DNA from 4 places in the Bariatricus sp. HCP28S3_D3 genome. Region 4 is predicted to be linked to each of the others. Evidence: predicted binding sites of a transcription regulator. Region 4 holds the regulator's gene; each other region holds the start of a gene.
What was found. The regulator Rex, encoded in region 4, represses fermentation and respiration genes when NADH is low (regulators of the CRP and FNR family bind a similar motif). The targets are predictions, from matches to a motif close to ATTGTTAANTANTTAACAAT.
Positions count from the first base shown of each region.

Region 1: rsxC (electron transport complex subunit RsxC) is a predicted target of Rex. The motif match lies at 1,270-1,289, and genes of this name have one in related genera.
Region 2: pdxA (4-hydroxythreonine-4-phosphate dehydrogenase PdxA) is a predicted target of Rex. The motif match lies at 1,114-1,133, and genes of this name have one in related genera.
Region 3: ACTNB3_RS10240 (acyl-CoA carboxylase subunit beta) is a predicted target of Rex. The motif match lies at 1,897-1,916, and genes of this name have one in related genera.

Region 1 is NZ_JBQHTK010000002.1:218,764-221,980, forward strand. Features, by position in the region: gene ispH (4-hydroxy-3-methylbut-2-enyl diphosphate reductase) at 1-121, shown strand, start outside; gene rpsA (30S ribosomal protein S1) at 102-1,190, shown strand; gene rsxC (electron transport complex subunit RsxC) at 1,402-2,721, shown strand; gene ACTNB3_RS03355 (RnfABCDGE type electron transport complex subunit D) at 2,752-3,217, shown strand, end outside.
Region 2 is NZ_JBQHTK010000010.1:33,785-37,001, reverse strand. Features, by position in the region: gene ACTNB3_RS08640 (diguanylate cyclase) at 1-193, shown strand, start outside; gene ACTNB3_RS08635 (triose-phosphate isomerase) at 224-1,006, opposite strand; gene pdxA (4-hydroxythreonine-4-phosphate dehydrogenase PdxA) at 1,324-2,343, shown strand; gene ACTNB3_RS08625 (four-carbon acid sugar kinase family protein) at 2,371-3,217, shown strand, end outside.
Region 3 is NZ_JBQHTK010000014.1:58,963-62,179, forward strand. Features, by position in the region: gene ACTNB3_RS10235 (2-isopropylmalate synthase) at 1-1,808, shown strand, start outside; gene ACTNB3_RS10240 (acyl-CoA carboxylase subunit beta) at 2,017-3,217, shown strand, end outside.
Region 4 is NZ_JBQHTK010000006.1:94,260-97,476, reverse strand. Features, by position in the region: gene alr (alanine racemase) at 1-149, opposite strand, end outside; gene ACTNB3_RS06850 (NAD(P)H-hydrate dehydratase) at 146-1,669, opposite strand; gene ACTNB3_RS06845 (redox-sensing transcriptional repressor Rex) at 1,767-2,417, opposite strand; gene ACTNB3_RS06840 (ABC-F family ATP-binding cassette domain-containing protein) at 2,561-3,217, shown strand, end outside.

The sequences.
Region 1 (3,217 bases), on a different contig from region 4:
ACTTGGCGATTTGGATACGAATCAATTAAGGTCCGTGGAAACAGTAGGTATTACAGCAGGGGCATCCACGCCCAACAATATAATTGAGGAGGTTCAAAATAATGTCAGAATTAACTTTTGAACAAATGTTAGAAGAATCATTTAAAACAATTCATAATGGAGAGGTTGTAGATGGCACTGTAATCGATGTGAAACCGGACGAGATTATTCTGAATATCGGATACAAGGCCGACGGTATCATCACCAGAAGTGAATACACGAATGAGTCAGGATTAGACCTTACAACAGTTGTATCTGTTGGAGACACAATGACTGTAAAAGTGCTGAAAGTAAATGATGGAGAAGGACAGGTTCTTCTTACATACAAGAGACTTGCAGCTGAGAAGGGCAATGAAAGATTAAAAGAAGCATTCGAGAACAAAGAAGTTCTGAAAGCAACCGTTACACAGATCCTTGGCGGCGGATTAAGTGTTGTTGTAGATGAAGCAAGAGTATTTATTCCTGCAAGTCTTGTGTCAGATACTTATGAGAAAGATTTATCAAAGTATCAGGATCAGGAGATTGAGTTTGTGATCAGCGAGTTCAATCCGAGAAGAAATCGTATCATCGGTGATAGAAGACAATTGCTCGTAGCAGAGAAGGCTGAGAAGCAGAAAGAGCTCTTTGCAAAGCTGAAAGTTGGCGATACGGTTGAGGGTACTGTTAAAAACGTGACAGACTTCGGTGCATTTATCGATCTCGGCGGAGTGGACGGATTGCTTCATATTTCTGAGATGTCTTGGGGAAGAGTAGAAAATCCGAAGAAAGTATTTACAGTAGGTGAGACTCTGAAAGTACTTGTGAAAGATATCCGCGATACAAAGATTGCGCTCAGCTTGAAATTCCCGGAGACAAATCCGTGGGCAAATGCAGCAGAAGATTACGCTGTAGGTAAAGAAGTAACCGGAAAAGTGGCAAGAATGACTGATTTTGGCGCATTTGTTGAGCTGGCACCTGGTGTTGACGCATTACTTCATGTATCTCAGATTTCCAGAGCACATGTTGAGAAGCCGTCTGATGTTCTTTCTGTTGGTCAGGAGATTACAGCTAAGGTTGTAGATTTGAATGAAGCTGAGAAGAAGATCAGCCTTAGCATGAAAGCACTGGAGAATGCAGAAGTGCAGGCAGCGGAAGCACCGGTTGAAGAATAGAATTTTAGAAAATTCAAGTGAATATGATGGGATTTTTATACAAAAAGAGACTGGAAACAGTCTCTTTTTGCGTCTATAAAATGTTAAAAAAACATCAAGATGTTTCTCAAAATGTACAATAAATTTGTGCATTTTACTGGAATTGTTCTTGAGTTTTCGGTATAGTTAGAGCAAGTCAACAAGGAGAAATAAGGAAGGAAGGAAATTGATTATGGGACTTTTGACATTTAAAGGCGGAGTTCATCCGAATGACGGCAAAAGCTTTGCAAAGGACAAGGAAATTGTAGAACTGTTGCCGAAAGGCGATCTTGTGTATCCGCTTTCCCAACACATCGGGGCGCCGGCAAGCCCGGTTGTCAAAAAAGGCGATCATGTCCTGAAAGGGCAGATGATTGCCGAAGCGGGTGGATTTGTATCTGCGCCGATTTATGCGTCCGTGTCGGGAACTGTAAAAGCAATTGAGCCGCATGTGAACCCGACCGGTGCAAAAGTGAATTGCATTGTAATTGAAAATGATGGTCAGTATGAAGAGGTGGAATATCCTCCGGTAAAACCACTTTCAGAACTGACAAAAGAAGAGATTCTGAATATGATCGCGAATGCCGGTATTGTAGGTATGGGTGGGGCCGGATTCCCGACCCGTGTGAAGCTCTCACCGAAAGAACCGGAGAAGATCGATTACATCATAGCGAACTGTGCAGAATGTGAACCGTATATCACGGCAGACTACAGAAGGATGATGGAGACTCCGGAACTTCTGGTAGAAGGCATGAAAGTTATTCTCAAGTTGTTTGACAATGCAAAAGGTATTTTTGGTGTGGAAGATAACAAACCGGATTGTATCGCAAAACTCAAAGAACTGGTTAAAGACGAACCGCGTATGGAAGTAAAGACATTGATGACAAAATATCCGCAGGGTGCAGAACGTCAGCTGATCTATGCAACCACTGGACGCGCCATCAACTCTACGATGCTCCCGGCCGACGCAGGATGTGTGGTGGACAATGTAGAAACTGTCATCAGTATTTACAACGCGGTTGTGAAGGGAATCCCGTCTATGGAGCGTGTTGTGACCGTGAGTGGTGACGGCGTTGCAAATCCGGGAAATTATAAAGTCCTTTTTGGTACCAATCAGAGAGAATTGGTAGAAGCAGCAGGCGGATTGAAGGAAGGATGCGAAAAGGTGATTTCCGGCGGACCGATGATGGGATTTGCCATGTATACGCTTGACACACCGATTACGAAAACATCGTCTTCTATTCTCTGTCTTTCCAAAGACGAAGTATCTGCAAGTACGGCGACCGCATGTATCAACTGCGGAAGATGTGTGGAGGCCTGCCCAAGCCGAATCATACCGTCCAGACTTGCGGATCTTGCAGAACGTCATGATGAAGCAGGATTTGTCAAGATGAACGGACTGGAATGTGTGGAATGTGGTTCATGCAGTTATGTCTGTCCGGCAAAGCGCCATCTGAAGCAGGCAATCGGCTCCATGAGAAAGACTGCACTTGCAAATAAAAAGAAAAAATAGAACAGTACAGAGAGGAAGAGGTGAACAAAAGTGAGTGAACAATTGAAAATTTCATCTTCACCACATATTCGTTCCAAAGCGACGACCAGTAATATTATGATGTGGGTTGCAATCGCACTTCTGCCGGCGACCGCCTTTGGAATCTATAATTTCCGTGACACACATGCATGGCTTGTTGTGATCGTGACGACAGCAGCAGCAGTACTTACGGAATATATTTATGAGAAACTGATGCACAAACCGATCACGATCAAAGATTTCAGTGCAGTTGTCACAGGACTTCTGCTTGCACTGAACCTTCCGCCGACAGCACCACTTTGGATGGGAGTTCTCGGAAGCGTATTTGCAATCCTGGTCGTAAAGCAGCTGTTTGGAGGACTGGGACAGAACTTTATGAACCCGGCACTTGCTGCAAGATGTTTCCTGCTGATTTCTTTTACCGGCAGAATGACATCCTTTACATATGACGGGATTTCAGGTGCCACACCGCTTGCGG
Region 2 (3,217 bases), on a different contig from region 4:
ACTTTATAATAGGCGGTATTTTGAAGAGTATATGGAGCGGGCTCTTTTGAAGAGGGAACAGCTTACGTTGTGCTATATCGATATTGATGGACTGAAATATGTGAATGATAAATATGGACATCTTGAAGGCGATAATTATATTGCGATGATTGTAGCCGCAATCAAGAATAAAGCAAAATATATACGGGTGTAGCTTTTGGGGCTGCACCCGATATTTTTTCCTTTATTGCGCCTCATAAGTGGCCTTTGCATTCCGGATAAGCATGTTGAACTTATCAGCATCCCAGGCTGCACGTCCTGTGAAAAGTCCGTCAATGGAAGGCTGTACAATCAGTTCGTTTGCATTTCCCGGATTTACGCTCCCGCCGTAAAGAACCGGAATCTCATCAGCTGCTTCGCCGAAAATCTCCCGCAGACAGTTCTTGATGACTTTGTGCATTTCTTCCGCATAATCTGCGCTCGCCGGCGTCCCGTTTACGCCGATGGACCATACTGGTTCATAAGCAACCCAAATATTATTTGCTTGTTTGGCCGGAACATCATGGAATCCGATTTTAAGTTGTGTGCGGAGCACTTCTGCGCTGATGCCGAATTTTTTTTCTTCTGCAGTTTCACCGATGCATAACAGTGTGGTGAAACCATGATTCAGGGCGGCTTTTACTTTTTTGTTCTCTTCTACGTCTGTTTCTCCGAAAACATGGCGTCTTTCAGAATGGCCAATCATTACCAGATCCAGGCCAAGCTCTTTCAACATAAGAGGAGAGATCTCACCGGTAAATTGTCCCTGGTCTTCCCAGCTCATATTCTGTGCACCGAGTTTTACATATTTACGATCGACTTTGCTGGTTGCGCTTTCCAGTGTTGTGTAGGACGGGATGATAAATAATTCAATCTCGTCACGGCTGATGTCTTTTGTGTTTTCTACCAGCCTCTGTAAATATGCTACAGTGTCCTGAATATTCTTATACATTTTCAGGTTGCTTCCAAAATAAAGTTTCTTTTGCATGATATCCTCCTTTAAATTGAATATAGATGTGTTTATCTGTAAGATTGTATCCAATACTGACATGAAAATTATACTACGAAAGCGATGAAAAAACAATAGAAAAAACAAATGACAAATAAAAAACAAAAAAACGAAAATAAACGAAAAAACAGGGGTGAATTTTTGGGAATAATGCATAAAACCAAGGGCGAAAAAATGGATAACGTAACGAAATAACAAAAAATACTTGCGTAAATAAAAATAATAATATAAAATGAAATTACAAACGAAAGGCAAACGGAAGTTTAAACGAAAATAAACGAAAAGGAGAACGAAAAATGAGCGAAGCGAAATTCAAACCAGTAACAGCTATTACCATGGGAGATCCGGCAGGAATCGGACCGGAAATTGTAGTAGGAACTATGCTTGACGAAGGAATTCATGAATGCTGCAAGCCATTCGTAATCGGAAGCATTGCCATTCTGGATCGCGCGGCAAAAGTACTTGGAAAGGAATTAAAGTACAACAAGATCGAAGATCCGTCTGAAGCAAAATACGAGTACGGAACGGTAGACGTACTCGAGACCGGAGATTATGATACAGATTCCATCAAATGGGGCGAGGTTCAGGCTCTGGCAGGACAGATGGCAATCGACTGGATTATGAAGTCAATCGAACTCGGTATGGCAAAGAAAGTAGATGCTGTTTCTACATCTCCGATTCATAAGGGAGCAATCAAACTTGTTGGCATTAAAGAACCGGGACACACAGAGATTTATCAGCATCAGACAAATTCTCCATATGCACTTACCATGTTCTCGTGCCATAAACTGAGAGTATTCTTTGTAAGCCGTCATATGTCACTTGTAGATGCATGTCACTATGCAACAAAAGAAGTGGTTCTCGAGAATGTTATCAATATTGATAAAGAGCTCCGTAAAGTAGGAATTGAGAATCCGCTGATCGCAGTTGCAGGACTGAATCCGCACAATGGTGATAACGGACTTTTCGGAACGGAAGAAATCACAGATCTCGGACCGGCCGTAAAAGCAGCTCAGGAGATGGGAATCAATGCAGTAGGTCCATGCCCGGCGGACTCTGTTTTCCACATCGGCAAATCTGGAAAATATGATGCGATCCTTTCACTCTATCATGATCAGGGACACATTGCATGTAAGACACTTGATTTCGAAAAATCAGTTACCTTAACATTCGGACTTCCGTTTATCAGAAGCTCTGTAGACCACGGAACAGCATTTGACATCGCAGGAAAAGGAATTGCCAACAGCATCAGCCTGATCGAGTCAACCAAAGTTGTTGCTGAGTATGCGGCAAAGCAGCATGAGAAGGAAGCATAAATAGAACGAAAAGGGAGGATTTCAGCCATGCCAATTATTGGTTCAGTAGCAGATGACCTTACCGGCGCAACCACAACAGGGGTATTGCTGGCAAGAAGTAAAGCAAGAACGGCAGTATTTTTCAATGTAGAAGCTGCCACAAAAGCGGAAGGCGTTGATGAGCTGGACGCAATTATTATCAGCAGCAACAGTCGGCCACTTCCGGCGAATGAGGCATATGACAAAGTAAAAGAAGCAACGATCGCTCTGAAAAGCATGGGCGTGAAATATTTCCAGAAGCGTATTGACACAACATGCCGCGGTGGAATCGGAGTTGAAATTGATGCAATGCTGGATCAGCTGGATCAGGATACCGTTGCAATCGTTGTGCCGGCTATGCCACAATCAAGACGAATCCTGGTAGGCGGTTATTCCGTAATTGACGGAGTAGCGCTCATCAATACTCCGGTAGCACAGGATGTGCGTACACCGGTAAAAGAAAATTACATACCAAGACTGCTTGGCGGTCAGACAAGACGTAAGGTCGGACTTGTCACATTGGATAAAGTACTTGCAGGTGACGAAGCAATCAAAGAAGCGTTAAAAGCAGAACGCGAAAATGGATGTGAAGTAATCGTAGTAGACGCAATCACACTGGAAGATGTTGAGAATATTGCTCAGGCATGCATTTCTCTTTGCTGGGATGTTGTGAGCGTGGATCCGGGGCCGTTTACTTCCAAACTGGCATATCACAGAAGCCTGATTGGCATGGAAGAAGCCAATATTCCGCCGGAGGCAGATGAAGCAGGCAAGACAGTACTGATTGCCGCAGGAAGCGCGACACCGGTAACGAAGAAACAGATGGAAATTCTTTGTCAGGACGAAAGACATGTCC
Region 3 (3,217 bases), on a different contig from region 4:
TAGTTAAAGTCGGATTTAAAGAGATCGAAGTCGGTTTTCCGGCAGCATCCGAGACAGAATATCAGTTCATGCGCACTTTGATCGAGAAGAATATGATTCCGGACGATGTGACCGTACAGGTACTGACTCAGGCACGTGAACATATCATCAAGAAAACATTTGAAGCAGTAAAGGGAGCGCCCCATGCGGTTGTACACCTTTACAATTCGACATCCGTTGCTCAGCGTGAGCAGGTGTTCCGCAAGAGTAAAGAGGAGATCAAGAAGATCGCGATCGACGGAGCGAAACTTTTGAAGACACTGGCGGATGAGACAGAAGGAAATTTCACCTTCCAGTACAGTCCGGAAAGCTTCCCGGGAACCGAAGTGGATTACGCAGTGGAAGTGTGCAACGCCGTTCTGGATGTATGGCAGCCGACCCCGGATAAGAAAGCAATCATCAACATTCCGACAACCGTAGAGAACGCAATGCCACATGTATTTGCAAGCCAGGTAGAATATGTAGACAAACACCTCAGCCATCGCGATGGCGTGATCCTCTGCCTGCATCCACACAATGACAGAGGATGTGGTGTGGCAACCGCAGAGCTTGGTGTACTTGCCGGAGCAGAGCGTATCGAGGGAACGCTGTTTGGAAATGGAGAACGTACCGGTAACGTGGACATTATCACACTGGCTATGAACATGTTCTCACACGGTGTTGATCCGGGACTGGATTTCTCCAACATGATGGAAATCCGTGAGACCTATGAGCGTCTTACCAGAATGCATGTTTACGAACGTCAGCCGTATGCAGGAGATCTGGTATTTACCGCATTTTCCGGATCCCATCAGGATGCGATCGCGAAAGGTATGGCCTTCAGGGAAGAGAAAGAATGCGATAAATGGACGGTTCCGTATCTGCCGATCGATCCGAAAGATGTGGGACGTACCTATGACAAGGATGTTATCCGTATCAACAGCCAGTCCGGTAAGGGCGGCGTCAACTACATATTAAAGCAGAACTTCGGTATCAATCTGCCGAAGGAGATGAAGGAAGAAGTGGGATATCTCGTAAAAGATGTATCCGACAAGGCTCACAAAGAGCTGACTCCGGAATGGGTTTACCATATTTTCGAGGACAATTATGTCAATTACAAAGGTGTCTTTACGATTGATGAGTGTCATTTCAAACAGGAAGACGGAATCCTTGCGACAGCAACCATTTCGCATGCGAACAGCAAACGGATCGTGACAGCATCCGGTAATGGACGTCTCGATGCGGTAAGCAATGCGATCAAGCAGTATTTCAACATCAGCTACGAGCTGTCCTTCTATGAAGAACATTCTCTGACAAAGGGATCTTCTTCCAAGGCATGTGCATATGTCGGTATTATCTGCAACGGACATACATACTGGGGAGTCGGCATTGATGCAGACATTATCCACGCATCCATCGATGCACTGGCAGTTGCGGTTAATAAAATTGAAGAGATCAAAACAGCAGATGAGTGTAAGGACGAACGTATGCTTGAGATCATGAATTATATTCAGGCAAACTATCTGGATGTTTCTCTGGATGACCTCTCTGAGAAATTCTTCCTTTCCAAGCCGTACCTGTCCAAATACATCAAAGAAAAATCAGGTATGACGTTCGGGGACATCGTAAAGAAAGTCCGTATGAAAAAAGCCAGAGCCATGCTTAAGAGCAGCAGTATGACCGTGGAAAATATCGCGCTTTCTGTTGGATATCAGAACGTGGAGCATTTTAACCGGCTGTTCAAAAAAGCGTATAATATGACACCGGTACAGTTCCGGAATCAGAAATAGGTGACAAGGGGGCGAGTGACTAGGGGTGACGGGTGACCGGTGACCCTAGTCACTCGTCCCCTTGTCGCCTTTGGTCTTTTTTTAATACAATGTGAAATTATTAACGAGTTATTCGCGAAAAATGTTGCAGTTTCCAGAAAATACAAGTATAATAAACTCGGCAGAAAATTTGGTTTATATTATAATTATAAAATGGAGGGCTAGATTTATGAGTAACACAACAACATCAAATCCGGCAGGCATGAGAATTGCTGCATTGCTTGATTCGGGAAGTTTTGTTGAAATCGGCGGAGCAGTAACAGCAAGATCGACAGATTTCAACATGCAGGAGAAAGAGACTCCGGCAGATGGTGTCATTACCGGTTATGGAGTCATTGACGGTAATCTTGTCTATGTGTACAGCCAGGACGCGACTGTTTTAAAGGGCGCGATTGGTGAGATGCATGCAAGAAAGATCGCACATATCTATGACATGGCAATGAAGATGGGTGCACCGGTCATTGGACTTATTGATTGTGCAGGTATGCGTCTTCAGGAAGCAACAGACGCACTGAATGCATTTGGAAGTCTCTACTACAAACAGGCAATGGCTTCTGGCGTTATTCCACAGATTACTGCTATTTTCGGAAATTGCGGCGGTGGACTCGCAACAGCTGCAGCACTGACTGATTTCACATTTATGGAGACAAAGGGCAGATTATTTGTGAACTCTCCGAATGCAATCGTCGGAAATGAAATTAAGAAATGTGACACATCCTGCGCTAAGTTCCAGAGCGAGGAATCCGGAATGGTGGATGCAGTCGGAACAGAAGAAGAGATCCTGGAAAATATCCGTGAACTCGTATGTATGCTTCCGGCAAATAATGAGGATAACGATTCTTATGATGAATGTACCGATGATCTGAACCGGATCTGTGAAGATATTGAAAATGCAGCCGAGGACCCATCCATTGTTCTGTCAATGCTTTCAGATAGCGGCGTTTTCTTCGAAACAAAGAAAGAATACGCAAAAGATATGGTGACCGGTTTTATCCGTCTTAACGGAATGACCGTAGGAGCAGTGGCAAACCGCTCAAAAGTATTTGATGAAGAAGGAAAGGCAGCAGAAGAATTCAACGGTTCTCTTTCAGCAAGAGGATGCAAGAAAGCAGCCGGATTTGTGAAATTCTGTGATGCATTTGGAATTCCGGTCCTGACACTTACCAATGTAACAGGATTCAAGGCAACTGTATGTTCGGAGAAGAATCTTGCGAAAGCAATGGCATCACTTACCTATGCATTCGCCGATGCAACCGTACCGAAAGTTACTGTTGTAACCGGAAAAGCATACGGAAGCGCATATGTGACCATGAACAGCAAATCCATCGGAGCAGACATGGTTTATGCATGGCCGAACGCTGAGATCGGTA
Region 4 (3,217 bases):
GCAATCGGTACGGCACCATGTCCGTATCCGTCCGTTTTCACGACAACGATCATCCGCGCATCGTTTTTAATATTACGATACATCATTTGCATGTTATACATTACTGCATCGAGATCGATCACTGCACGCAGTCTGTTATATGTCTTCATTTCAAGTTTTCCTCCAAAGTTTTTAGTGTTCTGCCAAGCCCCCGGATGAGATCTTCAGCAAGCACACTGTAGGATCCACATTCTTCTCTTGCCGTATCTCCGGCAAGGCCGTGCAGATATACTCCCAACACAGCCGCGTCAAAAGTCGGGAGGTTCTGAGCCATCAGGCCGGCAATCGTTCCTGCCAGCACGTCACCGGAACCGGCCTTCGCCATTGCTGCATTTCCGGATGAATTCAGAAACGTCGGATGTCCGCAAGCTGCGACGAGTGTTCTGCTATCTTTCATGGCACAAACGACCTGCATTTTTTCAACAAACTCACGTAGAAGAGCGTTCCTATGATTCTTTAGTTCTGCAACAGGATATCCTGTCAATCTTGACATTTCTTTCATATGAGGTGTCAGCACATACTGTTCTTTCTGGCGCGCCCATTTTCTTCGCTCTTCTTCGGTAAATTCCGCAAGAAGATTGAGACCGTCCGCATCAATCACACACGGCTTCCGGTTCATTTCCAGCGTCATTTTAAAAAGTCTCCGCGAATACTCTGAAATTCCAAGTCCGCATCCGATGCAGACCATATCTGCCCATTGAAGCAGATCTGGAAGTTCCCGGAAACAATCTAAGGCCATCTCATCATAAGTCGTGATAATAGCTTCCGGCAGAAGCTGCTGAAGAATCTGTCTGTTGGATTCTTCCGTGTATATCCGTACAAGGCCTGCGCCTACCATGTACGCCGCATGGGCACTTAAGTACGCTGCCCCCGACATTCCCCTACTTCCGGCAATAAGAAGAACCCTTCCATAGCTTCCTTTATTGGAATCCGGCTTTCTCTCCGGCATCCTGGAAATCACATCCTGTTTTTCCAGCATAAAATAAAGATCGTCCCGGTTTTCAAAGCCCGGATCCGTAATGCCGATATCCTTTACCAGTACTTTCCCCGCATACTCGGAACCCGGAAAGAAAACCTGACCTGCCTTAGCGTATGCAAACGTGACTGTCAAATCAGCCCGGAACGCACATCCCAGTACTTCCCCGGTGTCAGCGGAAATTCCGGACGGAGTATCAATCGCAACTTTGTATCCCTGATACCGGTTCATTTGTTCAATCACATTCTGGTAATGTCCTTCGATATTTCGGCAAAGCCCGATTCCAAATACGGCATCTATAATAACACTATATTCCTTCTCCGGTAAAGTGTTTCCTACAGACACGCCCAGATTTTCCAGAATATGCATCTGCTGCTTCGTTTCTTCACTCCTGGATTCCAATTTTCCGGCAAAACACACATCGACCCTTTTTCCTTCTTCGGCAAGCAGTCTTGCCACCGCGAATCCGTCTCCACCGTTGTTGCCGGAGCCGCATACCACCAGTGCATAGGACAGATCAATCTGCTCTTCTTTCATTGCAGCCATACACTGAAGCGCCGCACGTTCCATCAATACCAGCGAAGGAATCCCGATCTCATGGATCATTCTTCCGTCCGCCGCTTTCATCTGTTCAGCCGTCAATATATATTTCATATTCTCACCTTCCAATACGCAATAAAGAGCCCCGCAGCCGGAACTCTTCTCTCATTACGCCGATTCAGGCAAAATGTGTGTAACACATTCTGTCGAATTATGAATTATCTGTATGTTCCATATTATAACGTGTTATATTGTATGAAAGTCTCATCAGACTCTCCGATAAATGCACGTTCTCAACAATAATATTATCCGGAAGATTCAAATCTGTATGTGCAAAATTCCAGATCGCCCGCACACCATTATCAACCAGAACATTCGCAACATCTATGGCTCTTGTCTTCGGAATCGCAAGTACTCCGATTTCAATATCATTCTTCTGAATAAAATCACTCAGTTCATCCATCATCCGGATCTCCACACCGCGGATCGTAATTCCCACAAGTCGTGGATTCACGTCAAATAATCCTTTTAATACAAAACCTCTTTTTTCAAATGCTGCATAATTAGCCAGTGCCTGTCCAAGATTACCGGCACCGATAATGACCATGTTATGTTGGTTGTCCAGTCCCAGAATTTTCCCTATTTCCGTATATAAGTATTTTACATTATACCCGTATCCCTGTTGTCCAAATCCACCAAAATTATTAAGGTCCTGACGAATCTGGGATGCAGTTACTTTCATTCTCTTGCTCAAATCGTTGGAGGATATTCGTTCCACACCGTGTTCCAGCAATTCGCCAAGATAACGATAGTATCTCGGAAGTCTTCTGATTACTGCCTGAGATATTTCTCTTTCTTCCACCTGACATCCACCTTCCATTCTTATTCTAAATTTCATTATATAAAAATGACATAAAAAAGTCAAACTTAATAGTTGTTTTTTATTGTATTTCCGATATAATGAGGTAGACAGTACCTATTTCTACAGTATAAGGAGGTTTGAAAATGATACTGGCATGCCACAATTTAACGAAATCCTTTGGGGAGCAGGTTATTGTGAATAAAGGCTCCTTTCATATAGAAGACCGTGAGAAAGCGGCGCTGGTCGGTCTGAACGGCGCCGGGAAATCCACAATTTTGAAAATGATCGTCGGTGAATTGAATAGTGATGACGGTGATGTAATTCTTACCAAAGGAAAAACAATGGGCTATCTTGCCCAGCACCAGGACCTGATGAGCGGGAATACCATTTACGAAGAAGTCCGCACCGCCAAATCTGAGATTATCGAAATGGAACGTCAGATTCGTGCACTGGAACTGGAAATCAGTACGCTGACCGGTGACGCACTTCAGATGAAACTTGACACTTATCATAGACTTACCGCTGCATTTGAACGTGCTGACGGCTATTCTTATAAAAGCGAACTGGTCGGTGTTCTTAAAGGCCTTGGGTTTACTGAGGATGAATTTCAGAAACCGGTGGACGCCCTTTCCGGCGGCCAGAAGACACGTGTTTCCCTCGGCAAACTTCTGCTGACGAAACCGGATATTTTACTGCTGGATGAGCCTACCAATCACTTGGATATGAATTCAATCGCATGGCTTGAGAACTACCTGCTGAATTACTCCGGTGCAGTGCTCATCGTCTCCCACGACCGTTAT